3 regions of the Streptomyces sp. NBC_00490 genome follow, and region 2 is predicted to be linked to each of the others. Evidence: riboswitches for the same ligand, from Rfam matches in the RefSeq annotation. Region 2 holds a riboswitch; each other region holds the start of a gene.
What was found. Region 2 has a riboswitch for cyclic di-AMP ahead of OG381_RS27435 (transglycosylase SLT domain-containing protein). Riboswitches for the same ligand answer to the same signal wherever they lie in the genome.

Region 1 (9,842 bases), 1.4 Mb from region 2:
CCAGCCTCCAGCAGGACCGTACGCCGGTCGGTGCCGAACTTCTTGGCCACCGCGGCCAGTTCGGTGGAGACCAGCTTGCGCAGCTCGGTGTCCGAGTCGAGGATCCGGGTCAGCTCCTCGATCTCCGCGTTGAGCCGGTCCTTCTCGGACTCCAGCTCGATGCGGTCGAACTTGGTGAGACGGCGCAGCGGCGTGTCCAGGATGTACTGCGTCTGGATCTCGCTCAGCGAGAAGCGCTCCATCAGGCGCTGCTTGGCCTGCGCGGAGTTGTCGCTGGAGCGGATGAGGCGGATGACCTCGTCGATGTCGACGAGCGCCGTGAGCAGGCCCTCCACCAGGTGCAGACGGTCGCGGCGCTTGGTGCGGCGGAACTCGCTGCGCCGGCGCACGACCTCGAAGCGGTGGTCGAGGTAGACCTCCAGGAGCTCCTTGAGGCCCAGCGTCAGCGGCTGGCCGTCGACCAGCGCGACGTTGTTGATGCCGAAGGACTCCTCCATCGGCGTCAGCTTGTACAGCTGCTCCAGGACCGCCTCCGGCACGAAGCCGTTCTTGATCTCGATGACCAGACGCAGGCCGTGCGCGCGGTCGGTGAGGTCCTTGACGTCGGCGATGCCCTGGATCTTCTTCGAGCCGACCAGGTCCTTGATCTTGGCGATGACCTTCTCCGGGCCCACCGCGAAGGGAAGCTCGGTGATGACCAGACCCTTGCGGCGGGCCGTGACGGTGTCCACCGACACCGTGGCGCGGATCTTGAAGGTGCCGCGGCCCGTCTCGTAGGCGTCCCGGATACCGGCCAGACCCACGATCCGGCCGCCGGTGGGCAGGTCGGGGCCCGGAACGTACTTCATCAGGGTCTCGAGATCCGCGTTGGGATGGCGGATCAGATGGCGGGCGGCCGCGATGACCTCGGAGAGGTTGTGCGGGGGCATGTTGGTGGCCATGCCGACCGCGATGCCCGACGCGCCGTTCACCAGCAGGTTCGGGAACGCGGCGGGCAGCGCCACCGGCTCCTGCTCCTGGCCGTCGTAGTTGGGGGCGAAGTCGACCGTGTCCTCGTCGATCGACTCGGTCATCAGGCTCGTCGCCTCGGCCTGGCGGCACTCGGTGTACCGCATGGCGGCCGGCGGGTCGTCGTTGCCCAGCGAACCGAAGTTGCCGTGGCCGTCGACCAGCGGCACCCGCATGGAGAAGGGCTGGGCCATGCGCACCAGGGCGTCGTAGATCGACGCGTCGCCGTGCGGGTGCAGCTTGCCCATGACCTCGCCGACGACACGGGCGCACTTCACATAGCCGCGGTCGGGGCGCAGGCCCATCTCGTTCATCTGGTAGACGATGCGGCGGTGCACCGGCTTGAGGCCGTCGCGGGCGTCCGGCAGGGCGCGGGAGTAGATGACCGAGTACGCGTACTCGAGGAAGGAGCCCTGCATCTCGTCGACGACGTCGATGTCGAGGATCTTCTCCTCGAACGAGTCGTCGGGCGGCGGGGTCTTCGTGCTACGGCGGGCCATCGCTGCCGGCTCCTCTTTTCTGGTCGCTCGCCTTCGGGTCGCGCCCCTTCGGCTCACTCTTGCTGAAGCGTGAACGGGATCTGACGCGGACCATTGTGGACCGTGGCACTGACAACGCGGACGACGACCCGGCGTCAGCCGTCCCGCCGTGTGTTCACCCGTACGGCGCGCGGCCCCCGCCCGCAGGCTACGGGATCTCGCTGTCGGCGTACGACCACCGGGAACTTCACCGGCGCTCCGCACGCTTGCATACAGTGGCAGGACCGGCAGAAAAACGCGGTTCAGATCAACCGCACCGCGATCGAAGGGACGTACATGCCCATGGGTCACACGGCCACAGACCAGGCAGGCACCGGAGGCCTGACAGCAACGGAGCACCGCCTGGCCAACGGGCTGCGCGTGGTGCTCTCCGAGGACCACCTGACCCCGGTCGCGGCGGTGTGCCTCTGGTACGACGTCGGCTCGCGTCACGAGGTCAAGGGCCGTACCGGCCTGGCTCACCTCTTCGAGCACCTGATGTTCCAGGGCTCCGGACAGGTCAAGGGCAACGGCCACTTCGAGCTCGTCCAGGGCGCGGGCGGCTCGCTCAACGGCACCACCAGTTTCGAGCGCACCAACTACTTCGAGACCATGCCCACCCACCAGCTGGAGCTCGCCCTCTGGCTGGAGGCCGACCGCATGGGCTCGCTGCTCGCCGCCCTCGACGACGAGTCGATGGAGAACCAGCGGGACGTCGTCAAGAACGAGCGCCGGCAGCGCTACGACAACGTGCCCTACGGCACGGCGTTCGAGAAGCTGACCGCCCTCGCCTATCCCGAGGGCCACCCGTACCACCACACGCCGATCGGTTCGATGGCCGACCTGGACGCGGCCACGCTGGAGGACGCGCGCGCGTTCTTCCGGACGTACTACGCGCCCAACAACGCGGTGCTGTCCGTGGTCGGCGACATCGACCCCGAGCAGACGCTCGCCTGGATCGAGAAGTACTTCGGCTCGATCGCGTCCCACGACGGCAAGCCCGCCCCGCGCGACGGCTCGCTGCCGGAGATCATCGGCGAGCAGCTGCGCGAGGTCGTCGAGGAGGAGGTCCCCGCGCGCGCGTTGATGGCGGCCTACCGGCTGCCGCACGACGGCACGCGCGAGGCCGACGCGGCTGACCTGGCGCTCACCGTCCTCGGCGGCGGCGAGTCCTCCCGCCTCTACAACCGGCTGGTACGCCGCGACCGTACGGCCGTCGCCGCCGGCTTCGGCTTGCTGCGGCTCGCCGGGGCGCCCTCCCTGGGGTGGCTGGACGTGAAGACGTCCGGTGACGTCGAGGTGCCGGTCATCGAGACGGCGATCGACGAGGAGCTCGCCCGGTTCGCCGCGGAGGGCCCCACGGCCGAGGAAATGGAGCGCGCCCAGGCCCAGTTGGAGCGCGAGTGGCTGGACCGGCTCGGCACCGTCGCGGGCCGCGCCGACGAACTGTGCCGCTACGCCGTGCTGTTCGGCGACCCGCAGCTCGCCCTCACCGCCGTCAACCGGGTGCTCGAAGTGAGCGCCAAGGAAGTGCAGGCGGTCGCCAAGGCCTGCCTGCGTCCCGACAACCGCGCGGTGCTCGTCTACGAGCCCGTCTCCGCGGAGACCGCCGAGGACGCGGATCCCCCGGAGGACCCCGAGGCCGAGGCCACCGTCGAGGCCGGCGACAAGAACGAGGAGGCGGCCAAGTGACCGAGCTCGCCACGATGGAGTTCCACCCCCGGCCGCAGGCGGGCGAGGCGCGGCCGTGGGCCTTCCCGGCCCCCGAGCGCGGCACGCTCGACAACGGCCTGACGGTCCTGCGCTGCCACCGCCCCGGCCAGCAGGTCGTCGCCGTCGAGGTCCTTCTCGACGCCCCGCTGGACGCCGAGCCGGCCGGCCTGGACGGCGTCGCCACGATCATGGCGCGGGCCTTCTCGGAGGGCACCGACAAGCACACCGCCGAGGAGTTCGCCGCCGAGCTGGAGCGGGCCGGCGCCACGCTCGACGCCCACGCCGACCACCCCGGCGTACGGCTGAGCCTGGAGGTCCCGGCGTCGCGTCTGCCCAAGGCGCTCGGTCTGCTGGCCGACGCCCTCAGGGCGCCCGCGTTCGCGGACAGCGAGGTCGAGCGCCTCGTCACCAACCGCCTCGACGAGATCCCGCACGAGCTGGCCAACCCCTCCCGCCGGGCCGCCAAGGAGCTCTCCAGGACCCTGTTCCCGGTGGACCTGCGCATGTCCCGCCCGCGCCAGGGCACCGAGGAGACCGTCCGGAACATCGACTCCGCGGCCGTACGCGCCTTCTACGAGAAGCACGTCCGCCCGGCCACCGGCACCGTCGTGGTCGTCGGTGACCTCACCGGCATCGACCTGGACGCGCTGCTCTCCGACACCCTCGGCTCGTGGACCGGTTCCCAGGCCGAGCCGCGTCCGGTGCCGCCGATCACCGCCGACGACACGGGCCGTGTCGTCATCGTGGACCGCCCCGGTGCCGTCCAGACGCAGCTGCTGATCGGCCGGATCGGCGCCGACCGGCACGACCGGGTGTGGGCCGCGCAGGTGCTCGGCACGTACTGCCTCGGCGGCACCCTCACCTCCCGCCTGGACCGCGTCCTGCGTGAGGAGAAGGGCTACACCTACGGCGTGCGCTCGTTCGGGCAGGTCCTCAGGTCCGCCCCCGACGGGACGGGCGCCGCGATGCTCGCCATCAGCGGCTCCGTCGACACCCCGAACACCGGTCCGGCCCTGGAGGACCTGTGGACGGTGCTGCGCACCCTCGCCGCGGAGGGGCTGACCGACGCCGAGCGGGACGTCGCCGTGCAGAACCTCGTCGGCGTGGCCCCGCTGAAGTACGAGACCGCGGCGGCCGTCGCGAGCACGCTGGCCGACCAGGTCGAGCAGCACCTGCCCGACGACTACCAGGCCACGCTGTACCGGCAGCTCGCCGCGACCGGCACCGTGGAGGCCACCGCGGCGGCCGTCAACGCCTTCCCGGTGGACCGGCTGGTGACGATCCTGGTCGGCGACGCGTCGGCCATCAAGGCGCCCGTGGAGGCCCTCGGGATCGGTGAAGTGAGCGTCGTGTCCGCGGAGTAGCGGCACGCGCGTGAAGGGGCCCTGGTGACTGACGCGTCACCAGGGCCCCTTAATGTCCGAATTAGGGGAGAGGTTGCCTGTCTGCCCTGTGGCATGCGCTACAAAACCCCTGATCCGTTTGGGGATTGAAAGTCGTCCCGCTTAGCGTCATCCGGGCTGTTCGTCAGGCAGTGCGCCGCGCCCGCGGCACCGGACAGCCATCGCCGAGTCCCCGTACGGCGCGAGCCAGGGGAGCCGGGGACCCACATTCATGTAGTCCCTGGGGTGAATCGGACGCCCGCGCGCGCAGCGAGGGGGTCCGTAGGAGACCTTCCTGCTCCGAACCCGTCAGCTAACCCGGTAGGCGAGAAGGAAGGAAAGGACCAGCCACCACATGGCGTTCACGCGCGCCACCGGGAAGCACCGTCGTCCCAGCAGGATGAAGCGCACCACCGCCCACGTGGCGGGGGTCGCGGCCCTCACCACCACCGGCGTCATCGGCACCCTCGCTGCCCCGGCCCTCGCAGCGGAGCCCGCGGCCGAGCAGACCGGCCTCACCCCGGTCGTCACCATCGGCGACTCGGTCGCCGCCCAGATCGACGCCCAGGCCGAGGCCCAGCAGCAGGCGGCCATCGAGGCCGCCGAGCAGAAGGCCCGCCAGAAGGCCGAGGAGGCGGCGCTCAAGAAGGCCGCCGCCAAGGCCGAGAAGGAGCGCGAGGCCAAGGAGCGCGTCGCCCGCGCCGCCGCCGAGCGCAAGCGCCTCAACAGCTATGTCGCCCCGATATCCGGCTCGTACATCTCCACCGGCTACAAGGCCGGCGGCGGCGTCTGGTCCTCCGGCAGCCACACCGGCGTCGACTTCCACGCCGCCACCGGCACCTCCGTCCACGCGGTCGGCTCCGGCACGGTCGTCGAGGCCGGCTGGGGCGGGTCGTACGGCAACAACGTCGTGATCAAGATGAACGACGGCACGTACACCCAGTACGGGCACCTGTCGTCCATCGGTGTCTCGGTGGGCCAGACGGTCACCCCGGGCCAGCAGATCGGCCTCTCCGGCGCGACCGGCAACGTCACCGGGCCGCACCTGCACTTCGAGGCCCGCACGACCGCGGAGTACGGCTCGGACATCGACCCGGTCTCCTACCTGCGTTCGCATGGCGTGAACGTCTGACGACGGACCGCGAGATCTTCTGAAACCCCGGCTCACCGAGCCGGGGTTTTGCCGTTTCTGTCGCCCTGTTGTCCAAAAAATATCCATGGATTCCGGCCCGCCATCGGAAATTCCCGCTCTTTGCAATAGAGTCACTGAACACACGTCAATCATCGACGTTTCACGGGGATTAAGGCGGAGGTCGGTCATGCGTATTCCGGCGCACTCGGTATGCACCGCGATCAGGGACGACATCGTCGCCGGTGTCTACGAGCGCGGCAGCCGCCTCACCGAGGAACTCCTCGCCCGTCGCTACGGGGTCTCCCGTGTTCCCGTCCGGGAGGCGCTGCGCACCCTGGAGGCCGAGGGCTTCGTGGTGACGCGGCGCCACGCGGGCGCGTGCGTGGCCGAACCGACCGAGCAGGAGGCCGCCGACCTGCTGGAGATGCGGATGCTCCTGGAGCCCCTGGGCGCCTCCCGGGCCGCCCAGCGGCGCACCGAGGCGCACCTGAAGGTCCTGCGCGGTCTGGTGAGGCTGGGTCAGGAGCGGGCCAGGCGGGGCAACAGCGATGACCTGCGGTCCCTGGGCGGCTGGTTCCACGAGACGCTCGCCCAGGCCTCCGGCAGCCCCGCGCTGACCTCGATGCTGACCCAGCTGCGGCACAAGATCTCCTGGATGTACGCCGTGGACGCCCCGGTCAGCCCCGTCGAGTCCTGGGCGGAGCACGGCGCCATCGTCGACGCCGTGGCGCGCGGCGACGGGGAGCGCGCGCGGGCGGTCACCGCTCTGCACACCGAGCGCTCGACCGCCGCGCACCGGCTCCGATTCAACGGCGCGGGAGATCGGCCGGAGCGTGTGAGGAACTCGCAACATCCCGTAAACATGCCGAGCCTGCGGCATTAACACAAGAGCCGTATACAAAGAGGCAGTAATTCGCGGGGGACTATTTCCGCTGCCTGTGAACGGGAAATGCAAAGGGCTCGCCCGATAAATTCGGACGAGCCCTTCTGTGGTGCCGTGAATCAGTCGGCCCCGGTAAATCAGACGGTCTCGGGAAGCTCCTCGAGACCCTCGGAGACCAGCTTCGCCAGCCGGTCGAGGGCGGCGTCCGCGCCCTCGGCGTCGGAGGCGAGGACGATCTCCTCGCCGCCCTGGGCGCCGAGGCCCAGAACCGCCAGCATGGAGGCCGCGTTGACGGGGTTGCCGTCGGCCTTGGCGATCGTCACGGGGATACCGGAGGCCGTGGTGGCCCGGACGAAGATGGAAGCGGGGCGGGCGTGGAGACCCTCGGCCCAGCCGACGTTGACGCGGCGCTCAGCCATGTGATGCTGCCCTTCGGTGTTCAGGGTTGTCTAGACCAGTTTCCCACAACGTGAAGCTTCTCCGGAGCGGAGCTGCTCCCGTCCGGGGTGAGTCGCCGGACCGCGGCCTCGGTCCGGCTTCCGTCCTTGCGATCCTCTTGCGTTCTCCACAGACTGCCTCGCGCCGTTGTCGTACGCGAGCCGTAATCTGGGGCCCATGCAGACCTCGCCGGACCGGCACGAGTACCCCGCGCACTGGGAGGCCGACGTGGTGCTGCGCGACGGCGGCACCGCGCGCATCCGCCCCATCACCGTCGATGACGCCGAGCGCCTGGTCAGCTTCTACGAGCAGGTGTCGGACGAGTCGAAGTACTACCGCTTCTTCGCGCCCTACCCTCGCCTGTCCGCCAAGGACGTCCACCGCTTCACGCACCACGACTTTGTGGACCGGGTGGGACTCGCCGCCACGGTCGGCGGTGAGTTCATCGCCACCGTACGCTACGACCGCATCGGCACCGACGGAATGCCCGCGTCCGCACCGGCCGACGAGGCCGAGGTCGCCTTCCTCGTGCAGGACGCCCACCAGGGCCGGGGCGTCGCCTCCGCCCTCCTCGAACACATCGGGGCCGTCGCCCGCGAGCGCGGCATCCGCCGCTTCGCCGCCGAGGTGCTGCCCGCCAACAACAAGATGATCAAGGTGTTCAGGGACGCCGGGTACACCCAGAAGCGCAGCTTCGAGGACGGCGTCGTCCGCCTGGAGTTCGACCTCGAACCCACCGACCGCTCCCTGGCCGTGCAGTACGCGCGCGAGCAGCGCGCCGAGGCGAGGTCGGTGCAGCGGCTGCTGACGCCCGGCTCGGTCGCCGTGATCGGCGTCGGCCGCACCCGTGGCGGCGTGGGCCGCGGCATCTTCGACAACATCCGCGACGCCGGCTTCACGGGCCGGCTGTACGCCGTGAACAAGGCCTTCCCCGACAAGGAGCTCGACGGGGTCCCCGCCTACCGCTCGGTGCGCGACATCGAGGGGCCCGTCGACCTCGCGGTCGTCGCCGTGCCCGCCGAACACGTCCCCCAGGTCGTCACCGAGTGCGGCGAGCACGGCGTACAGGGACTCGTGGTGATCTCCGCCGGGTACGCCGAGAGCGGCCCCGAGGGACGCGAACGGCAGCGCGAACTCGTACGGCACGCGCGCGCGTACGGCATGCGGATCATCGGGCCCAACGCCTTCGGCATCATCAACACCAACCCGGACGTGCGGCTGAACGCGTCCCTGGCCAACGAGAAGCCCCGCCCCGGCCGCATCGGCCTCTTCGCCCAGTCCGGCGCCATCGGCATCGCCCTGCTGTCCCGCCTGCACCGGCGCGGCGGCGGCGTCACGGGGACCACGGGCGTGTCCACCTTCGTCTCCTCCGGCAACCGCGCGGACGTGTCCGGCAACGATGTCCTGCAGTACTGGTACGACGACCCGGACACCGACGTCGTCCTCATGTACCTGGAGTCCATCGGCAACCCGCGCAAGTTCACCCGCCTCGCCCGCCGCACCGCGGCCGCCAAGCCGCTGGTCGTCGTCCAGAGCGCCGGCGCCGCCCCCCAGGGGCACGCCGTCCGGGCCACCCGGCTGCCGCACTCGACGGTGTCCGCCCTGCTCGCGCAGGCCGGTGTGATCCGCGTGGACACGATCACCGAGCTCGTCGACACCGGCCTGCTGCTCGCCCGGCAGCCCCTCCCGGGCGGCCCGCGCGTGGCGATCCTCGGCAACTCCGAGTCCCTGGGCCTGCTGACCTACGACGCCTGCCTCTCCGAGGGGCTCAGCCCGCTGACCCCGCTGGACCTGACGACGGCCGCCTCGCCCGCGGACTTCCACACCGCCCTGTCGCGCGCGCTGGCGGACGACACCTGCGACGCGGTGGTCGTGACCGCGATACCCGCCGTGGGGGAGGGCTCCGCCGGGGACGCGGCGCTCGCCGAGGCGCTCAGGTCGGCGGCCGAGCGGGTGCCGGGCAAGCCGGTGCTGGTGGTCCACGTCGAGCTGGGCGGACTCGCGGAGGCCCTGTCCGCCGCGGCCAGCACGGCACCGCAGGCCGTCACGCCGAGCGCCTCCCACCCCTTCCGCGCCCTGGACCGCCTCGCCGCCAAGGCCCCCGAAGAGGCACCCCGCAACTGCTCCCGCCTCATCCCCGCCTACCCCGCCGCGGAGCGTGCCGTCCGCGCCCTCGGCGAAGCCGTGAAGTACGCCCAATGGCGACGCGACGCCGCCGAGCCCGGCAAGGTGCCCGAGTACATCGACGCGGCCATCGACGAGAAGGGCGCCGCCGAACTCATCGACGGCCTCCTCGCGCGCGGACAGGGCCTGACCCTCGGCACCGAAGAGACCTGCGAACTCCTCGGCACCTACGGCGTCCAGGTGCACCGGGCCCTGCCCGCACCCACCCCCGACGAGGCCGCCGGGGCCGCCCGCACCCTCGGCTACCCCGTCGCCCTCAAGGCCACCGCCCCGCACCTCCGGCACCGCGCCGACCTGGGCGGCGTACGGCTCGACCTCGCGGACGAGGAGCAACTGCGGCGGGCGTACGCCGAGTTGGCCGAGCTGTTCGGGACGCCCGAGGAGCTGCGCCCGGTCGTCCAGCGGATGGCGCCACGCGGCGTGGACACCGTCGTACGGGCCGTCATCGACCCCGCGGCCGGAGCCGTGCTCTCCTTCGGGCTCGCCGGGGCCGCCTCGCAGCTGCTCGGGGACGTCGCGCACCGGCTGATTCCGGTCACCGACCGTGAGGCGACCTCCCTGGTCCGCTCCATCCGGACGGCACC
Region 2 (9,842 bases):
ACGCCATGAACTCCTCGATCAGTTCAGGCGGGTTGGCGGCCTCGGTGGCATGGAGCTCCCAGCCGGGGCAGTCCATGTCGAACACGACCACGGGTATCGGACGGCCGAAGGTCTTCTCGATCACTCCGTCGGCGTGCAGATGGCGGGCGAGGTCGATGACGGCGTCGTAGAAGTGCAGACGGAGAAGGTCCGACCTGGCCTCGACCTCGCCCTCGTCGACCTCTCCCTCGTCCCCCTCGTCCCCCTCGTCCCCGGAGTCGAACCAGGCGCCGAGTCGCCGGACCTCCGCCTCGTGGACCCGGGCGCCGACCGGGTCCACGGGGACGTTCCCGAGTTTCTCGAAACCCTCGAGGATCCAGCAGGCGTAGTTCCAGCGGGCCTCGCCGGGGTCTTCCGGTCGCCGCTCCCGTTCGTACTGGCTCTCCGTGTTGTAGCCGATGTCGACGTAGGGGTGACGCTCGTCGTAGTCGACGCGCCAGATGTTGAAGGCCAGGGTGTAGATCTCGGCCTTCAGCTCATCGGGTATGCGCTCCAGCACGCCGACCGCGGCCGTCCGCAGATGGTTCAGAAAGGTCTCCGGCTGATCCGTCACCCCGCGAGCATCCCACCCGCGCTGGCACGGCTCCACCGGGTAAAGCCCGGTCAGCGCCCCGCCGAGGAGAGTTACGACCGGTAGCGGCCCAGCGTCCGCAGCCCCGGCAGTGCCCTGTCGTCGAAGTCGAACAGCGCCAGGTTCTCCCAGGCGTTGCCCGATCCCGGGTCCTGCGGGTTCCAGCCGCTGCCTGCGCGGTAGGTCCACGCGCCTTCCCAGTAGCAGTAGCCGAGGCCCTGTCCGCCGGGGACGGCGGCGGCGAGGTCGGCGACCGCGCGCAGCCAGGCGGCCTGGCCCTCGGGGGTCGCGGGGAAGCCGGGGGTGAGCTGCGAGGGGCTGTTGAGGATGTCGTTGATGTCGTCCTCGCTGCCCAGCGTGAACGGGTACGCGGTCTCGGCGATCACGACCGGCTTGCCGTAACGGGCGGTGAGGTCCGCGAAGTTGGCGGCGGCGGTCTCCAGGGTGCCGTGCCAGAACGGGTAGTACGACTGGGCGATGATGTCGAAGTCGAGGCCGTAGGACACCGCGGTGTCGAACCACCAGCGGGACGTGCCGTTGTCGCCGCCCGCGGCGATGTGCAGCATCGTGCGGATACGCGGCGAGGTGTCGCGGGCGGCGCGCAGGCCGGACTTCAGGAGGGCGGCCAGGTTGCCCCAACCCCCGCTGTCGCTGCCCCAGTTCTTGCCCTCGGGCCAGAGCATGCCGCCGTTGATCTCGTTGCCGACCTGCACGAGGTCGGCCGGGGTGCCCTGCCGCTTCAGGGCGCCGAGCACATCGGCCGTGTGGTCGTAGACGGCGCGCGTCAGACCCGTGATGTCCAGGTCCGCCCACGCGGCCGGCTTCGTCTGGTGCGCCGGGTCGGCCCAGGTGTCGGAGTAGTGGAAGTCGATCCAGATGCCGATGCCGGCCCGTCTCAGACGGCGGGCGAGCGGCAGGACGCGGGCCTTGTCGTTGTAGCCGTCGACCGGGTTCACCCAGACCTTCAACCGGGCGTGGGTGATGCCCGCGTGGGCGAGGAGGCGGACCGGGTCCTCGCGGCGGCCGTCGGCCGTGCGGTACACGGCGCCGTGGTCCTCGTTCTTGGGCAGCGAGGAGATGTCCATGGCCCGGATGTCCAGCCCACGGCGACCGCCCGCGGAGGCGGCCGCGGGTGCCGCCCCCAGCACGGGAACGGCCAGCGCGGCGGCTCCCGCAGCGGTGAGAACACTGCGTCTGCGCATGTTCTGTTCCTCTCAAAGCGCTCAGGTCGACGTAGCCAAAGGATCAGCACGGCTCGCGTATCTGTGAGCGTGCACAGAATCAGGAGTCCCGGCAATCCGCGAGCAACATGTAGGTAACCCGACGTCCCCTTCCTTGACAAGGGGTTGAAACGCTTCTCTGCTGTGCACGCTCACAGCGACAGCGGGCTCGCTCGCGCGCTCGGCCGGTTCGCCTTCGATCGTGACTGCTGACGAGAGGCTCGACCTGGGCGTCGAACCGGAGCCGACGTCAACGGATGTGAAGGGTGCAGCCGTCCGGTTCGCGTCGAGTCGCTGGGGGTTTCCATCCGTATTCTCTGATCATGGCCGCACCCACCGCATATTCACTCGTCGCCACTGACCTGGACGGAACCCTGCTCCGGGGCGACGACACGCTCTCCGACCGTTCGCTCGCCGCGCTCGCGCGAGTGGCGGAGGCCGGGGCCCGGCATCTGGTGGTGACCGGCCGGCCGGCCCCGAGAGTGCGGCCGCTCCTCGACGACCTGGGCAGCACGGGGCTCGCGGTGTGCGGGCAGGGCGCGCAGGTGTACGACGCCGGCGCGGACCGTCTGCTGTGGTCGGTGACCCTGGACCGGGAGTTGGCCGAGACCGCGCTCGGCAAGATCGAGGCCGAGGTCGGTCAGGTGTACGCAGCCGTCGACCAGGACGGCGTCGACGGCCTCACGCTCATCGAGCCGGGCTATCTGATGCCGCACCCCACCCTCCCCGCCGTACGGGTCGACCGCCGCGACGACCTGTGGTGCGCGCCCATCAGCAAGGTCCTGCTCCGCCACCCCGCCCTGTCCGACGACGAGTTGGCGGCGACGGCCCGTGGAGTCGTCGGTTCCCTCGCGACGGTGACGATGTCGGGCCCCGGCACCGTCGAACTCCAGCCATGCGGCATCACCAAGGCGACGGGCCTCGCCCTGGCCGCCGATCACCTGGGCCTCGGCCCCCAACACACCATCGCCTTCGGCGACATGCCCAACGACATCCCCATGTTCGACTGGGCGGCTCACGGGGTCGCGATGGCCAACGCCCACCCCGAACTCAAGGCCGTGGCCGACGAGGTGACGATGTCGAACGAGGACGACGGCATCGCCGTCGTCCTCGAAAGACTCTTCCGACAGGCTTAGGCCCCTGTCGGCCTAGTACGCGCCCCACACGTTGTCGATCGACCCGTACCGCTGCGCCGCGTAGTTGCAGGCGGCGGTGATGTTGGCGACCGGGTCGTAGGGGTCCCACGAGGTGCCGGACACGTGGTACGCCTGGAAGGTGGGGTCGATCACCTGGAGCAGGCCCTTGGAGGGGGTGCCGGCGGCCGCGTTGGAGTCCCAGTTGTTGATGGCGAAGGGGTTGCCGGACGACTCGCGGATGATGTTGCGGTAGATGCTGTCGTACGACCCGGGGATGCCGTTCTGGGCCATGACCTGGAGCGACGCCCGGATCCAGCCGTCGAGGGTGTCGGTGTAGCCCAGCGAGGTCGCCGTGGCCACGGTCGGGGTGGCGGCGGAGGCGCTGGTCGCGCCGATGACCGGGAGCGCGAGCACCGCGATGCCGGTACCGGCGACGGCGAGCTTGCGGGCGAGGCGGGACGTTCTGGTGCGACGGTGCTGAGCGGCAGCAGGCATGACGGTTTCCTCTCCTGCGCCTGCGAGGTGAGCTGTCGGGTTCGGGCGGGAGCTGCCCGGCCGGGCCGCCGTACGGCGACACGACTTCACCCCAAGCCGGTCCGTTATGTCCGGCGACTTACCTGGTTCCCCCGCTCCTGCCGTGAGTTCTCGTAGGTGAGCGGTCTCCGGGCGGCGGCAGGATTCGGCGTTCCGCCCGGCCGGGAACGTATGCGAGAGCACATGTCCGGAACAAGTACCGGATTCACACAACAGGCCCATTGACCTCGGTCTGAGGCGTATGGGGTGCTTGATCCTTTGCGACCGCCAATCACCAACTGGCTTTCGGGCAAAGCGGATCGGCGGAGGTGATCTCACAGGCCGTCCACAGGATGAAGTGACTCAAGTCACTGAAGATGAAGTCCGGCCGCAAATCGGGCAATTAGCCTTAACCGGCCGTTCTCGGAATGTCCCAGGGGAGTTGACGCCGAGCGGCTCGGACTACTCGGGCTCGTCGAAGGTGATGCCGTCCGCCGACTCACGGGATCGCACCGAAAGTTCGAGAAAACTGCCCGGCGAACCGGATGCGGTGCCCGGGCGGGAAAGCGTGCCCGATGCCGTTCAGCTCGAACGCCACCTCCTCGGACGTCCCCGGCTCCCACGACACCGCCCGGTCCCGCCCGTGCCGCGCCGACAGCTCAGCGCACCCCGGGGGCCAGCGTCGACGAACCGTCCGGCGCCACATCGCGGAGCCGGTCCTGCCCTCTGTGACCCTGCCCGGCCGGCGACGCGGGAAGCCCGCTCGTCCACCGCGCGGGCGGAGCCACGCCCAGGCCCACCCGGGTCATCCGCTCGGCGAGCCGGCCCCGCCCGAGGGCGACACCGCCTTCTTCGGTCGGCCGAAAGGCCTGCTCGCCCTGGTATCCACGTCTGCTTCCGGGGAAGTCGGAAGATATCCGTTCTTTTCAGGTGATCAAAAACATACCGGTCGTGATCCGATACCACCCGTGCTGCACGGGTGGGCGGCAGCGGTGATCGAAACGTGACCGGATACGCTGACTTGAGTGAGGGCAGCGACCTATCGACAAACCGTGTAATCGCCAGTAGACACCAGCAGACAGGAGACCCCTCGTGACCGTCGTCGGGCCGTTCGGGCTGAGCGTGCGGGACCAGGCTCTGGAAGCCGATGTCCAGGCCGGATTGGCGGCCGTCGAGGAGGGTTTGCTCGAAGCCACCAAGAGTGAGGTCCCGTTCATCACGGAGGCCGCGCAGCACCTCGTACGGGCGGGCGGAAAGCGCTTCCGTCCGCTGCTCGTGATGCTCGCCGCCCAGTTCGGCGACCCCGACGCCCCCGGAGTCGTGCCGTCGGCCGTGGTGGTGGAGCTGACCCACCTGGCGACGCTCTACCACGACGACGTGATGGACGAGGCGTCCGTGCGGCGCGGGGTCGACAGCGCGAACACCCGGTGGGGCAACTCGGTCGCGGTCCTCACCGGCGACTTCCTCTTCGCCCGCGCCTCCCACATCCTGGCCGACCTCGGTCCGGAGGCGGTCCGGGTGCAGGCCGAGGCGTTCGAGCGGTTGGTCACGGGCCAGATCCTGGAGACCGCGGGGCCGGTGGACGGCCGGGACCCGGTCGAGCACTACCTGGACGTGCTCGGCGGCAAGACCGGCTCGCTGGTCGCGGTGTCCTGCCGGTTCGGCGCGATGATGTCGGGCGCCGACGAGACGGTGGTCGACGTGCTGACGCAGTACGGCGAGCGGCTGGGCGTCGCCTTCCAGCTCGCGGACGACGTCCTGGACATCGCCTCGGACTCCCGTGAGTCCGGCAAGACCCCGGGGACGGATCTGCGCGAGGGCATCCCGACCATGCCGGTGCTGCGACTGCGGGAGCGGGCGGCGCGGCTGGGCCTCGCGGAGGACATCGCGCTGTGTGAGCTGCTGGACTCCGACCTGGCCGACGACGCGCGGCACGCCGAGGCGCTGACCAAGCTGCGGGCGCATCCCGCGCTGGAGCAGGCGCGGCGGGACACGGTGCGGTTCGCGGAGGAGGCCCGGGCGGCGCTCGCTCCGCTGCCGGAAGGCGATGTGAAGGCAGCGCTCATGGAGATGTGCGACGCGGTGGTGCACCGGGCGGGCTGACCCACCCGCGGTGCATGTGACGTACGTCACCAACCTGGACTGAGTCCAATCTAAGATCAACCCCGTATTCATGCCCAGAAGCTGACGCAGGGGGCGTCAGCTGCAATACGGGGAGAAATCAGAATCATGGGCATGAACGCGACGTTCTCCAAGCGCCGTAAGAGCCTCGTCGTCGCCGCCGTAGCGGTGGCCGCCGCCGGTGGTGTCGCCGCCTCGGTGATTCCCGCCTTCGCCGCCGGAGGTGACCGCGCCGACCACGCGGGCCACTCGGGCGGCGAGAGCGTCGTCAGTCAGAGCGGAGCCCTCGGCGGCAGCGGCGGCACGATCCTCGCCGCGAGCCTCCGGGGCGCCAGCGAGGTGCCCGTCCAGGGCGGCCCCGCCGTGAACGACGAGGACGGCGCCGCACTGGAGTTCATCAAGGTCAAGGGCGACAAGGTGTCCGTCGCCGTGACCTGGCGCGGCACCGGCAGGCCCACCCTGCTCCACATCCACCAGGGCGCCAAGGGCACCAACGGTGGCGTCAGGGTCGACTTCACCAAGCTGCTCGACAAGGCCAAGGGCCACAGCGTCACCGGCACCGTGAAGGTGAAGGACGGCGCACTGCTCGACGCCCTGAAGTCCGACCCCGGCGCGTTCTACGCCAACCTGCACACCGCCGAATTCCCCGGCGGAGCCGTCCGCGGCCAGCTCCACCAGGTCACCGTCGCGGGCTTCGACTTCCGGGACGCGCTGCACAATTTCCAGGCGTCCGTCGTCAAGGGCCGGCAGATCTACGAGTGCAAGCCGGTCGAGGGCGGCGGGTACGCCTTCGCCCAGCGGGACGTCAGCGCCGCGCTCGCCGGCCACATCGCGCACTCCTTCGTCGAGCCCAACTCCGGTACCCCGCAATGGATCGCGCGGGACGGCAGCGCGGTCACCGGCTCGGTCGTCTCCCGCACGCCGAACGGCGACGGGAACATCCCCGAGCTGGACCTCAAGGCCACGCAGTCCGGCAAGCACCACGGCCTGCTCGCCGACACCACCGAGATCCTGCGCCTGAACACCGTCGGCGGCGTCGCCCCGGCCGGCTCCTGCACACCCGGCGCGATCGTCGGCGTGCCGTACCAGGCGGACTACGTGTTCCTGCGCGGCTGATCCACCGACGTAAAAGGCGGCGTCTCCCCTCGCGACCCCTACGGGTCGGGGGAGGCGCCGCCTCCATGTGTCATACCGCAGGTGTACGTGGAGTTGAGCCCGGGGGCTGACGTATCGCCCGGTCGGATTTGGTCAGATGGGAACCACGGGAAAACACCACTCCTCACCGATTCGGGTGAGAATGGCGGCTACGGGGTGGACGAGTGGAGCAGTTGAAAGCCGCCGCCGATCACGGAGGTAGGGCACACATGGCACCGTACGGATCCGACGACAGCACGACGCCGGACGAGACCGACGACCTGCGCGCCGGAAGGCGCAGGGCCGCGCGGTACGTCGTCCCGGTCGCGGTCGTGGGAGTGGCTGCGGCGACCATCGGGCTGGTCCCGGCGCTCGCCGATTCCGGCGACCCCGATCTGCCGAAGATCAGCGCACAGCAACTCATCGAGAAGATCGCCGCGTCGGACGTGGAGCAGCTGTCCGGCACCGTGAAGATCACCACGGATCTGGGGCTGCCGGACTTCGGCGGGCTGGAGAACAGCCTGACCGGCGCAGGCGGCGGTTCGGGATCGGGTGACGGTTCGTCGGCCGATCCGACGTCCAAGCTCACCGAACTCGCCACCGGCACGCACACCCTGCGCGTCGCGGCCGACGGCGAGGACAAGCAGAAGCTCTCGCTCCTGGAGAACGCGGCGGAGTACAGCCTCATCCACAACGGCAAGGACGTGTGGGGCTACGACAGCGGGACCAACGAGGTCTTCCACGGCACCGCCGACGACAGCGACGGCAAGGGCAAGAACGACAAGGGCGAAGAGGTCCCGGCCACGCCCAAGGACCTCACCGAGGACGCCCTCAAGGCGGTCGACGACACGACCTCGGTGACCGTCGAGGGCACCGCGCACGTCGCGGGCCGCGACGCCTACCGGCTCGTCATCAAGCCCAAGGACTCCGGGTCCACCGTCGGACAGGTCACCGTGGCCGTGGACGCGAAGACCGGGCTGCCGCTGAAGTTCACGCTGACCCCGGCGAGCGGCGGCGCGGCCGTCGTCGACGCCGGCTTCACCCAGATCAGCTACGCCAAGCCGGCCGCGTCCACCTTCGACTTCACGCCTCCCAAGGGCGCGAAGGTCACCGAGGAGGACGCCGCCGCGGCACCTGAGCGCCACTCCGGCGACTCCGGCCGCTCCGGTGGCTTCTCCGGCGACGAGGGCTTCGCCCCGGGCGGCCCCGACGGGCTGGACGTCATCGGCGAGGGCTGGACCTCCATCGCCACCTTCGACACCGGCGGCGAGGGCATCCCGTCCGGCTCCGAGGCCGGCGGCGCCTTCGGCGGCTTCCTCGACTCGCTCGGCGACAAGGCGAGCGGCAAGTTCGGCGAGGGCACGGTGTTCAAGACCCGGCTGATCAACGCCCTGATCACCGACGACGGCAAGGTCTACGTCGGCGCGGTGACCAAGGACGCGCTGGTGAAGGCAGCCAACGAGGCCAAGTAACCACCGCACGCGCACGACGGATCGAGGGAGCCGATGGACCAGCCGCCCGCCACGGAGCCGCAACCGGAGGGCGACGGTGACAGCGCGGACGTGGGTGACACCGTCATCCACACCCGCGCCCTCACCAAGCGCTACCGCGGCGGGCAGCTCGCCGTCGACGGTCTCGACCTGACCGTCCCGGCCGGCAGCGTCTTCGGCTTCCTCGGCCCGAACGGCTCGGGCAAGACCACCACCATCCGCATGCTGATGGGCCTCATCGAACCGACCTCCGGGTCGGCCCGGGTGCTGGACCGCCCCATGCCGCGCTCCTCGCGCGCCGTACTGCCGCACGTGGGCGCGCTCATCGAGGGCCCGGCCCTCTACGGCTTCCTCTCCGGCCGCGACAACCTCATCCGCTACGACGCCGCCGACCCGACCGCCGACCCCCGCACCCGGCGCGCACGCGTCGCGACGGCACTGGACCGGGTGGGCCTGGCGGCCGCGGCCGGCAAGAAGGCCAAGGCGTACTCGCTCGGCATGAAACAGCGCCTGGGCCTCGCGGCGGCCCTCCTGCAACCCCGCAAGCTCCTCGTCCTCGACGAGCCGACCAACGGCCTCGACCCGCAGGGGATGCGTGAAATCCGTTCCCTGGTGAGGGAGTTGGCCTCGGACGGCACGACGGTCTTCCTGTCCTCGCATCTGCTGGACGAGATCGAGCAGGTGTGTACCCACGCGGCCGTGATGGCCCAGGGCCGCCTGATCACCCAGGGCCCGGTGGCCGACCTGGCGGCGGGGACGCGGGGACGGCTGGTGGTCACGACCCCGGACACGGGGGACGCGGCGCGGGTGCTGAAGGAACAGGGCGTCGCGGATGTCGTGGTCGCCGAGGACCGGGTGACCGCGGATCCCCCGGACGGCGAACTGGCCGACATCAACGCCGCGTTGGTGGGAGCGGGCGTGCGCGTACGGGCCTTCGGAGTGGAACGGGCCTCGCTGGAGGACGCCTTCGTGGCGCTGACGGGAGAGGGCTTCGATGTCGCGGGCTGAGGTCCCGGTCAAGCCGAGTCCGTTGTGGACCTTCGGGTTGTTCCGCAGTGAGCTGATCACCACCTTCCGCCGCTGGCGCACCCTCGCGCTCCTCGGCGTCCTCGCGGCCGTACCGATTCTCGTCGGCATCGCCGTGAAGATCGAGACGGGCGACGGCGGCCCCCGAGGAGGCGGCGGTGGCGGCCCCGCCTTCGTCTCGCAGATCACCAACAACGGCCTGTTCCTGGTCTTCACCGCACTCGCCGCCACCCTTCCCTTCTTCCTCCCCATGGCCATCGGCGTCATCGCGGGCGACGCGATAGCCGGTGAGTCGAACGCCGGCACCCTGCGCTACCTCCTGGTCGCCCCGGCCGGCCGCACCCGCCTCCTCCTCACCAAGTACGCGACGGTGATGACCTTCTGTCTCGTGGCCACCCTGGTGGTCGCGGCCTCGGCGCTCACGGTCGGCGCCCTGCTCTTCCCGCTGGGGGACCTGACCACCATCTCCGGCACGGAGATCAGCTTCGGCGAAGGCCTCGGCCGGGCCTTCCTGATCGCCCTGGTGGTCGCCGCGTCACTGACCGGCGTGGCGGCCCTCGGTCTGTTCGTGTCGACGCTGACGGGCAGCGGC
Region 3 (9,842 bases), 920 kb from region 2:
GCGCGTGCGGGTGACGCGCAGGCGGCGGGGGCGGCGCTGAAGGCGGCGGAGGGGTGGCTGGAGCGGTCCCGGGACGGGGACCAGGATCCGTCGTGGCTGGGCTTCTACTCCTACGACCGGTTCGCCGCGGACGCCGCGGAGTGCTACCGCGATCTGAAGGCGCCTCGCCAGGTGCGGCGGTTCACCGAGCAGGCCCTGTCGAAGCCGACGGAGGAGTTCGTCCGGTCGCACGGGCTGCGGCTGGTCGTCTCGGCGGTAGCGGAACTGGAGTCCGGCAATCTCGACGCGGCGTGCGAACAGGGGGTGCGCGCCGTGGAGGTCGCGGGGCGTATCTCCTCGGCCCGGACCACCGAGTACGTCAAGGACCTGCTCCATCGGCTGGAGCCGTACGGTGACGAGCCGCGTGTGGTGGAGCTGCGGGAGCGCGCACGGCCTCTGCTGATGGCTCCGGCCTAGGCCGACAGGGCCTGGGAGCGGGTCCGCCCTCATCCCCGCGTTTGAAGGCACTGTCAGTGGCGCAGTGCACTATCGGAAGCGGGAGGTGGTGCAGGTGCGGGCGGAGGTCGCTTACGACTGTGACGTGCTCGTCATCGGGGGCGGGATCGTCGGGCTGTCGACCGCGTATGCGATCACTCGGTCCGCGCCGGGGACGCGGGTGACCGTTCTGGAGAAGGAGCAGGGGCCGGCCCGGCACCAGACCGGGCGCAACAGCGGGGTCATCCACAGCGGGATCTACTACCGGCCGGGATCGCTGAAGGCGCGGTACGCCGTCACGGGCGCGGCCGAGATGGTGAAGTTCTGCGCGGAGTACGGGATCGCGCACGCCGTCACCGGCAAGCTGATCGTCGCGACCGAGCAGGCGGAGCTGCCCCGGTTGCACGCCCTGGTCCAGCGGGGCCGGGAGAACGGGATTCCGGTGCGCGAGCTGGGACCCGCGCAGATCATGGAGTACGAACCGGAGGTGCGTGGCCTGGCGGCCATACACGTCGGGACGACCGGGATCTGCGACTTCGTCGGGGTCGCCCGGCAGCTGGCGGAGGCCTCGGGGGCGGACATCCGGTACGGCGCCCGGGTCGTCCGCGTCGACCGGCGGCCGGAGCTCGGGGTGGCCGTGCGGACGGCCGACGGGGACATCGTGCGGGCGCGGGTGCTGGTGAACTGTGCCGGGCTGCACTGCGACGAGGTGGCGCGGCTGACCGGGGACGAGCCCGGGATGCGGATCGTGCCGTTCCGGGGCGAGTACTTCACGCTGGCGCGCCCTGAACTGGTCAACGGGCTGGTGTATCCGGTGCCCGACCCGGCGTTCCCGTTCCTCGGCGTGCATCTCACGCGGGGGATCGACGGCGGCGTCCACATCGGGCCCAACGCGGTGCCGGCGCTGGCCCGGGAGGGGTACGGGTGGGGGGTCGTACGGCCTCGGGAGCTGGGGGCGACGCTGGCCTGGCCGGGGTCGTGGCGGATAGCGCGGCGGCACTGGCGGTACGGGGCGGGTGAGCTGCGGCGGTCGGTGTCCAGGGCGGCGTTCGCGGATGCGGTGCGCAGGCTGCTGCCGGCGGTCGAGGACGGGGATCTGGTGCCGTCTGCCGCGGGGGTGCGGGCGCAGGCGGTGCTGCGGGACGGGACGCTTGTCGACGACTTTCTGATCAAGGAGGGGCCGCGGACCGTGCATGTGCTGAACGCGCCGTCTCCGGCCGCGACCGCCTCGCTGCCGATCGGGCGGGAGGTGGCGAGGAGGGCGCTGGCTGCGCTGGGGGGCGTGTGACGGGACGGGGTGTGGTTGCGGTGCGGGGGTTCTCGCCCGTCGCCCCTACCCGTCCCATCCTCCAGAGGCGCTGCCCCTTCGACCCCGGCCTCTGGGGGCTCCGCCCCCGGACCCCCGTCGGCCCGAAGGGCCTCGTCCTCAAGCGCCGGACGGGCTGAGATGGATCGCCCCCCGCCCCGTAAAATCGGCCTCACTGTGTCTGACTCCCGCAACGCGCCCGACGCGTCCCAGTCCGCCCACGCCCCCGGTGAGCCCGTCCGGCACACCCGGGCCAAGGGTGAGCCCCGTTTTCCCGACGGGCCCAAGCCCGATCCGGCCGGGTCGCACTTCGAGCGGCGGATCCGGAGTTTTCAGCCGCGGCGGAGCCGGGTGACGGCGGGGCAGGCGGACGCGTTGCAGCGGCTGTGGCCCAAGTGGGGGCTGGACATCGACGGACAGCAGGTCTTCGACCTGGCCGAGCTGTTCGGGAACGACAACCCCGTCGTGCTCGAGATCGGGTTCGGGATGGGCGAGGCCACCGAGCGGATGGCGGCCGCCGACCCCGGCACCAACATCCTCGCCGTCGACGTGCACACCCCCGGTCAGGGCAACCTGCTCAACCTCGCCGACCAGAGCGGCCTCTCCAACGTCCGCGTCGGCAACGGCGACGCGATCATCCTGCTGCGCGAGATGCTGGCCCCTGACTCGCTGGACGGGCTGCGCGTCTTCTTCCCGGACCCGTGGCCCAAGAAGCGGCACCACAAGCGGCGGCTGATCCAGCCGGAGTTCCTCAGCCTCGCCGCGACCCGGCTGAAGCCGGGGGCCGTGGTGCACTGCGCCACCGACTGGGAGCCGTACGCCGAGCAGATGCTCGAGGTGCTCACGGCGCACCCGGACTTCGAGAACACACAGGCCGACGGCGGTTTCGCGCCCCGTCCGGACTACCGGCCGCTGACCCGTTTCGAGGGCCAGGGACTGGACAAGGGACATGTCGTGAACGACCTGTTGTTCCGTCGCGTACAGCGGTAGGACAGCAGTAAGGGCGGGAGCAGGAACCGCACGACGACCAACCCCCCCCCACCGGCGCCCGAGACCACCTCGCCCACCTGCGGGCGGCGCCCCTGACTCGTTAGGGTCGATGCCGTGGCCACCTTTCCCCCGTACCCGACGCATCCCACCGGTCCCCCCGGCGAGGGTGCGCTCCGGCACGCGCACTGGTGGCAGCGCAAGTGGGTCCGTTACGGCGCGCTCATCACCCTGCTCGCGCTCTCCGGGCTCGTCATCCTCGCCCTGGTGCGCGAACAGACCGGCACCGAGGGCTTCCTGGTCGGGCTCGGCCTCGCGATCCTGCCCGTGCCGCTGCTGATAGCCGCCTTCCGCTGGCTGGACCGGGTCGAGCCGGGCCCCTGGCGGAATCTGCTGTTCGCGTTCTCCTGGGGCGCCTGCGCGGCGGCGCTGATAGCGATCGTCGCCAACAGCTTCGCGACCAGATGGATAGCGACGGCGACCGCGGATCCGTCCAGCGCCGACACCCTCGGCGCGACCGTGATAGCGCCCGTCGTCGAGGAGACCGCCAAGGCCGCGGCCGTCCTGCTCGTCTTCCTCTTCCGCAGACGGGACTTCACCGGGATCGTCGACGGCGTGGTGATAGCAGGGGTCACCGCCACCGGCTTCGCCTTCACCGAGAACATCCTCTATCTCGGCACCGCCTTCGGCACCGACCAGCTCACCGGCGACAGCGGCATCGCCTCCGTCACCGCGGCCACGTTCTTCGTCCGCGTCATCATGTCGCCGTTCGCACACCCGCTGTTCACGGTCCTCACCGGCATCGGCTTCGGCATCGCGGCCCTGTCGGCGGACCGCCACCACGTGCGCCGGGTGCTCCTGCCCCTGTCCGGCCTGCTGCTCGCGATGGGCATGCACGCCGTCTGGAACGGCTCCTCGACCTTCGGCGAGTACGGCTTCTTCGCCGTGTACGCGGCCTTCATGGTCCCCGCGTTCGGTCTGCTGACCTGGCTCGTCATCTGGACCCGGCAGCGCGAACTGCGCACCGTGCGCGAGGAACTGCCCGCCTACGCCGTCGCCGGCTGGCTCACCCCCGCAGAACCCTTCGCCCTCGGCTCGATGCGGGCCCGCCGGATCGCCCGCCAGTACGCCCGCGCCCACGCCGGGAAGTCGGCGGCGCGGGCGGTGGCGCAGTACGAGGCGTACGCGACGTCCCTGGCGTTCCTCCGGCACCGGGGGCGCCGCGGCCGGGCCGGCGCCGACTTCGTCGTACGGGAGCGGGAACTGCTGCACGAGTTGTGGGTACGGCGGGAGGCGGCGCGCCCGGCCCTGGACCACGCGGCCCGGATGACGGCACCGCCGACCCCGGTCGTGATCCCGCCGACGCACTGGCCCGTGCACGGCTACCCGGCGGTGCAGTACCCCGGCTACAACCCGTACCGGACCTGACGGCCGAAGCCACCGCCGAGACACCCCGCCGCGCTGTCGGTGCGGGTGTAGGCGACACTCCGGCGCCACTCCCCCGACACGCCCCGGCGAGCCGCACGCACCGCCGGACCGCGCAGCACTCCTAGGCCGACGCCTCCGTCAGCCGCGTCACCTCGTCCTCCGTCAGCCGCACCTCCGCCACCTTCAGCAGCGCCGGCAGCTGCTCCACGGTCCGTGCGGACGCGATGGGCGCCGCCACCGTCGGCCGGGCCGCCAGCCACGCCAGGGCCACCGTCGCCACCGGCACGCGGTGGGCCTCGGCGATGTCGTCGAGGGCGGCGAGGACCTTGCGGCCGCGTTCCGTCTCCAGGTGCTTGCCGGCACCGGCGGCGCGGGCGCCCTCCACCACCTCGCCCTCGCGGTACTTGCCGGTGAGGAACCCGGAGGCCAGCGCGTAGTACGGGACGGCGGCCAGTCCGGTCCGTTCGGCCAGGTCCTGGAGCTCGCCCTCGTACGTCTCGCGCGAGACCAGGTTGTAGTGCGGCTGGAGCGCCACGTACCGGGCCAGTCCCTCGCGCTCGGAGAAGGCGAGGGACGCCTCCAGGCGCTCGGCGGAGATGTTGGACGCGGCGATGTGCCGCACCTTGCCCGCCTTCACCAGTTCGTCGAGCGCGCCGATGATCTCCTCGACCGGCACTTCCACCTTGTCGAAGTGGGTGTAGTACAGGTCGATGTGGTCGGTGCCGAGGCGGCGCAGGGAGGCGTCCGCCGCCGCCTTGATGTTCGCGGCCGTCAGGCCCTGGAAGTCGGGGTGCTGGCTGACCTTCGTGGCGATCACGACGTCGTCGCGGTTGCCGCGCGCCTTGACCCACTTGCCGATGATGGTCTCGGACTCACCGCCGACGTTGCCGTCGACCCACGCGGAGTACGCGTCCGCCGTGTCGACGAAGTTGCCGCCCGCGGCCGCGTAGGCGTCGAGTACGGCGAAGGACTGTGTCTCGTCGGCGGTCCAGCCGAAGACGTTGCCGCCGAGGGAGAGCGGGAAGACCTCGAGGTCGGACGTGCCCAGCTTGCGAAGAGAAGTCATGTACGGGGTCAACGCCGGTGCGCGGACCGCTCTTCCGGAACGGCCGCAAAGTCTCCGTAAACAAGCGGAGGCAGGCGCTCCTGAACCGGTGACGGAAAAACCGGCGGCCCTGACGTCGGGGGGTGTGCGTCAGGGCCGCCGGTGGATCAAGAAAAACTCAGGGGGTGAGCCCCTTGCTCCGCAGCCACGCCATCGGGTCGATCCCGGTGGACGCGCCGCCCGAGTGGACCTCGAGGTGCAGATGCGCGCCGGTGACGTTGCCGGTCGCACCCACGCGCCCGATCACATCACCGGTGTTGACCTTCTGGCCCACGCTGACGCTGATCGAGGACTGGTGGGCGAACCACAGCTCGGTGCCGTCGTCGAGGGTGAGGACGGTCTTGTAGCCGTACGACCCGTCCCAGCCGGCCTGCGTGATGGTGCCGCTGTGGATCGCCTTGATGAGCGTGCCCGTGGGAGCCGCGAAGTCGAGACCCGTGTGGTACCCGGAGGACCACAGGGAGCCGGCCTGACCGAAGGTCGAGGTGATCGTGTACGAGGAGGTCGGCAGCGTGAACTGCTTCGCCAGCGCGGCGAGCCGCTTGGCCTCGGCGGCCTTCTCGGCCTCCGCCTCCGCCTTCTTCTTCGCCTCGGCGGCGTCGTCCGCGGCCTTCTTCAGCGCGGCGGCCTCGGCCTTGGCGGCCTCGTCGGCGAGGGCGCTCTGCGTGGCGAGCTGCGTCTTGTTCTCGACCTGCGTCTGCTGGCTCTCGGCCTGCGCCATGATCCGGTTGCGCAGCGTCTCGCCTGCGCCGGTGCCGGAGTCGGAGAGGCTGACCTGGGTCTTGTCCGTGACGGCCGTGGCGGCGGCCGTGGGGGCCGCGGCGAGGTCGCTGAGCGCGGTGGCCGAGCCCTGCGGTGCCTCCTCCTCGCCGGACACGAACGGAAGGTCGGGCATCGAGATGGAGACCGGCGGCTTGCCGGTGTTGGCGCTGGCCATGCCGGCCCCGCCGACGGCGGCTATGACACCGACGCCCAGGACGGTGGAGCTGCGGGCGAATCCCCCGCTGCGCTGCTTGGCGACCCGATGCTTGCCACGGACCGGTCGGATGGAGTCCTCGTTGGGATTCCACTCCTCCCGCGGACCCTCGTCGTGGTGGTAGCTGCCGTAGCCGAAGACATCGGTGGTGCTGCGCTGGCTCGGCACGTACGGGGCCTCGGGGGCAGGCCGGTTTGACGCCACGTGGGCGTGCTCCTTTCCTTCCTTCTCGCCTACCGGGTTAGCTGACGGGTTCGGAGCAGGAAGGTCTCCTACGCGCGTATACCGGCCGTGAGTTCACGGCGGCATCCGCGCGATTCACCCCAGGGTGGTGGTTCCCCGGCTCCCTTGCGGGATTAAGCGCGTGAGCACGGAGCCGTCTCTTGTGACGGCTGGGACGACCGCGCTGCGTTATCGAACGTTAATAGACCCGGACCATGGATTCCAAGCTGTTCTGCTTGATCATTAACCTTTTTCCGCTGGACGTACGGGTCCATGAGCGGTGAAAAACGGGCGAGTTGACCGCCCTCCGGTAAACTCACAGGTATTGACTGTATGTCAGTTGTTATGCGGAGGGCACTCACCCGATCACCCCACGTGATAAAGCCCCCCAACGGTCACGGCCGTCGTACGGCGAGCAGCGCCATGTCGTCCGTCATGCCGCCCCCCGTGTGCCGGCGCACCTCCCCGGCGAGCGCGGACAGCAGTGCCCCGGGAACCCGGAAGGCGCGTCCCGCGAGCCGTGCCGCCGGATCGTAGAACTCCCCGTACCGGTCCCGCGCCTCGGACAGCCCGTCCGTATACAGCAGCAGCGTGGCCCCGCCCGGGAAAACCGCCTCCTCCGCGCGGTCGGGCCAGCTCCCCAGCTCGCCCATGCCCAGCGGCAGCGCGGGCTCGGCGGCGGGCAGCGCCCGCACGGTGCCGTCGGGGCACAGCAGCAGCGGCGGCGGATGGCCGCGGTTGAGGACCCGCACCACCCCGTCGCCGTGCGGCAGTTCGGCGAGTACGACGGTGGTGAACCCCTCGACGGCGTCGAGCCCCTCGCGTCGCCTGCCCTCGCGCGCCAGCGCCCGCTCCAGCCGCCGCGCGACCGCCTCCAGCGTCGGCTCCTGCTCGGCGGCCTCCCGGAACGCCCCGATGACGACGGCAACCGCGGCCACCGCCCCCATGCCCTTCCCTCGCACGTCCCCCACCACCAGCCGCACCCCGTACGGACTGTCCTGCACCGCGTAGAGGTCCCCGCCGATGAAGGCGTCCCGCTGCGCGGCCTCGTACCGGACCGCGATGTCGAACCCGCCGATCCGGTCGTCGGGCTCGGGCAGCACCGCCCGCTGGGCGGCCTCGGCGATCTGGCGCTGGGAGGCGAGCCGCTGGTCGCCGCGGAGCACGACCCGGTTGAGGACGGCGGCCAGCACGGCGACGACCGCCACGGTGAGCGCCTCGGTGAGGGTGTCGGCGTCCAGCCGGAAACCGAACCGCATATGGACGGCGAAGGCGGCGATCAGGGCCACCGCCCCGGCGACGACGGTGCCGAGCAGTGGGTAGAGGGGCGCGGCGACCAGGGGGGCGGCGGTGAAGAAGGGGATCGCGGTGAAGTCCCGGGGGGTCAGGACGTCGTAGAGGACGCCACCGACGATCAGCAGGACGGGCAGCACCCGTAAGAGGGCGGAGACACGCCGTCCCGCCACCGCCGCCTGATCCACATGCCCAGGTTTCCCGGGCCGGGACCGGGCGGCGAGCCGTGTGGCCCGACCGGGGGAAACACTCAGGGCCGGAATCCAGTGAACTGGATTCCGGCCCTGAGCTGTGAGTAGCGGGGACAGGATTTGAACCTGCGACCTCTGGGTTATGAGCCCAGCGAGCTACCGAGCTGCTCCACCCCGCGTCGGTGAAACCAGCATACGCCATTCGCGGGACGCTCAGCACCACGGTTGCTTCGCGCCGCCGCTGACCTGCGTTTTCAGCTCCCGGGGTTGCCCGCGTGGGTCAGGGTCTCCCAGGACACGAACAGGTTGTCGGTACCGGCGGGCCGGGTCTCCTCGGCGAGCCGGTGGGCGGCCGGGACGGAGACGCCGAGGCGGTTCTCCAGGTGGTTGAGGGCGACCTCCAGGTCCGGGCCCATGTTCCGGTCCACCTTCCCGCCGCACAGCCACGCGGGCGCGGGTTCGCCGGACTGGTACCGGGCGTGGAAGGCGAGCGCCGACTTCAGCCGGTCCTTGACCTCGCCGTACAGGTCGACGCCCTGGTGCCAGGCGGTCTCGGCGATGTGGGCGGTGGCGGCGATGGAGTAGCCGACGTGCTTGAAGTTGCGGCAGGTCTCCTGGGAGACGCCGTCCTGGTACGTCTTCTGCCCGAACCAGTACGTCGTCAGTTTCGCCGGCGTGTTCACCCCGGATCCGGCCGGGGTGAGCGGCACCCGCCCGTCCTTCTCCAGGTAGAAGTAGGCGGGGACGCGCTCCCGGAAACGCTGGAGCGCGTGGTCGAAGGCCTGGTGGTCGTCGAGGAAGACGGCGATGCCGATGGCCGCGTCGGTCATCACGAGGTCCCAGTTGCCGTTGTAGTCGGGGACCTTGCGGGTGACGGCGGGCAGATACGCGGTCCGCAGCATGTCCTGGAACCGCGTGACCCGGTCCTGCGGCCATCCCGCGCCCTCGCTGTGCCGCACGATCTCCGCGGCCCGCGCCCAGGTCGCCCCGGCCCACCCGGTCTGCAGCCCGGCGTCCTCCTCGGTGTGCTTGCGCATCCTCGCCGACCAGGCATCCATGATCTCCCGCGCCTTGACGGCGTGCCGCTGCTTGCCGGTGACGCGGAAGAGGAGCGCCTGCGTATAGGCGGCGATCGCGTCCTCACGCTCCTGGACGCACCCGTGCGCGGGCCGGTCGGCGCGCTCCCCACCGGGACAGTCCACGCTCGCGTACGGCTCGGCCTGGTACTTGTACGCCCCGTACTTGCTGTCCCTCATGTCGAGGTACGCCTTCAGCCACGGCTGCTTCCCCGCGGTGACCTTCTCCCGTACGGCGTCCAGCTGGGCCTCGCTCACCAGCACACCGGGGTGCGTGAACGCCGCGTCCGGGGGCAGCGCGCGGGCCATGGTGCGGGTACCGGCGTCGGTGGTCCCACAGGCGGTGGCGAGAAGGGGGGCGAGCAGAAGGGCGACGGCGGCACGGAATCGGGCTGACCTCATGCAGGCAGCGTCACCCTGCAGGGAGCGGCGCGCAGGAAATGTTGGGCTGATCGGTCCGTCACCCGTCACCCGCCGCCCGAGCGGGTGAGGCTCAGCCCAGCAGAGGAAGATTCGGCCTCTTGGCCTGCTCCTCGAACTCCGGCAGCACCACGACGGACACCCCGGCGGCCGCCAGGAGCCCACTCCCGTCGGCCCCTTCCACGAAGGTGTCCGGCTCCCGCCAGGCCGTCACCACGCGCCGCACCCCCGCCTCCAGAATCAGCCGGGCACACGGTGCCAGGCGCGAGGCTCGCTGCGCGCACGGCTCCAGGCTGGAGTACACCGTCGCCGAGGCCAGCCTCGGATCCCCCGAGTCGATCTTCGCCAGCGCCGCCTCCTCCGC

Region 1: linked by a shared signal. The riboswitch ahead of OG381_RS33925 (M23 family metallopeptidase) and the one ahead of OG381_RS27435 (transglycosylase SLT domain-containing protein) in region 2 are both predicted to bind cyclic di-AMP.
Region 3: linked by a shared signal. The riboswitch ahead of OG381_RS23000 (M23 family metallopeptidase) and the one ahead of OG381_RS27435 (transglycosylase SLT domain-containing protein) in region 2 are both predicted to bind cyclic di-AMP.

The regions. Positions count from the first base shown of each region.
Region 1 covers NZ_CP107869.1:7,410,714-7,420,555, forward strand. The annotation lists gene OG381_RS33910 (DNA gyrase/topoisomerase IV subunit A) at 1-1,508, opposite strand, end outside; gene OG381_RS33915 (M16 family metallopeptidase) at 1,824-3,218, shown strand; gene OG381_RS33920 (M16 family metallopeptidase) at 3,215-4,603, shown strand; cyclic di-AMP (ydaO/yuaA leader) riboswitch at 4,795-4,963, shown strand; gene OG381_RS33925 (M23 family metallopeptidase) at 4,977-5,753, shown strand; gene OG381_RS33930 (GntR family transcriptional regulator) at 5,941-6,636, shown strand; gene OG381_RS33935 (HPr family phosphocarrier protein) at 6,774-7,055, opposite strand; gene OG381_RS33940 (bifunctional acetate--CoA ligase family protein/GNAT family N-acetyltransferase) at 7,252-9,842, shown strand, end outside.
Region 2 covers NZ_CP107869.1:6,011,232-6,021,073, forward strand. The annotation lists gene OG381_RS27420 (hypothetical protein) at 1-592, opposite strand, end outside; gene OG381_RS27425 (glycoside hydrolase family 53 protein) at 664-1,812, opposite strand; gene OG381_RS27430 (HAD family hydrolase) at 2,154-2,966, shown strand; gene OG381_RS27435 (transglycosylase SLT domain-containing protein) at 2,979-3,461, opposite strand; cyclic di-AMP (ydaO/yuaA leader) riboswitch at 3,466-3,621, opposite strand; partial or broken gene OG381_RS27440 (CocE/NonD family hydrolase C-terminal non-catalytic domain-containing protein) at 3,945-4,207, opposite strand; gene OG381_RS27445 (polyprenyl synthetase family protein) at 4,572-5,582, shown strand; gene OG381_RS27450 (CHRD domain-containing protein) at 5,715-6,716, shown strand; gene OG381_RS27455 (LolA family protein) at 6,965-8,206, shown strand; gene OG381_RS27460 (ABC transporter ATP-binding protein) at 8,240-9,232, shown strand; gene OG381_RS27465 (ABC transporter permease) at 9,219-9,842, shown strand, end outside.
Region 3 covers NZ_CP107869.1:5,090,700-5,100,541, forward strand. The annotation lists gene OG381_RS22975 (MFS transporter) at 1-456, shown strand, start outside; gene lhgO (L-2-hydroxyglutarate oxidase) at 521-1,762, shown strand; gene trmB (tRNA (guanosine(46)-N7)-methyltransferase TrmB) at 1,958-2,770, shown strand; gene OG381_RS22990 (PrsW family intramembrane metalloprotease) at 2,885-4,195, shown strand; gene OG381_RS22995 (aldo/keto reductase) at 4,317-5,261, opposite strand; gene OG381_RS23000 (M23 family metallopeptidase) at 5,419-6,480, opposite strand; cyclic di-AMP (ydaO/yuaA leader) riboswitch at 6,492-6,649, opposite strand; gene OG381_RS23005 (PP2C family protein-serine/threonine phosphatase) at 6,894-7,979, opposite strand; tRNA gene OG381_RS23010 (tRNA-Met) at 8,088-8,161, opposite strand; gene OG381_RS23015 (alginate lyase family protein) at 8,237-9,460, opposite strand; gene OG381_RS23020 (dihydrofolate reductase family protein) at 9,552-9,842, opposite strand, start outside.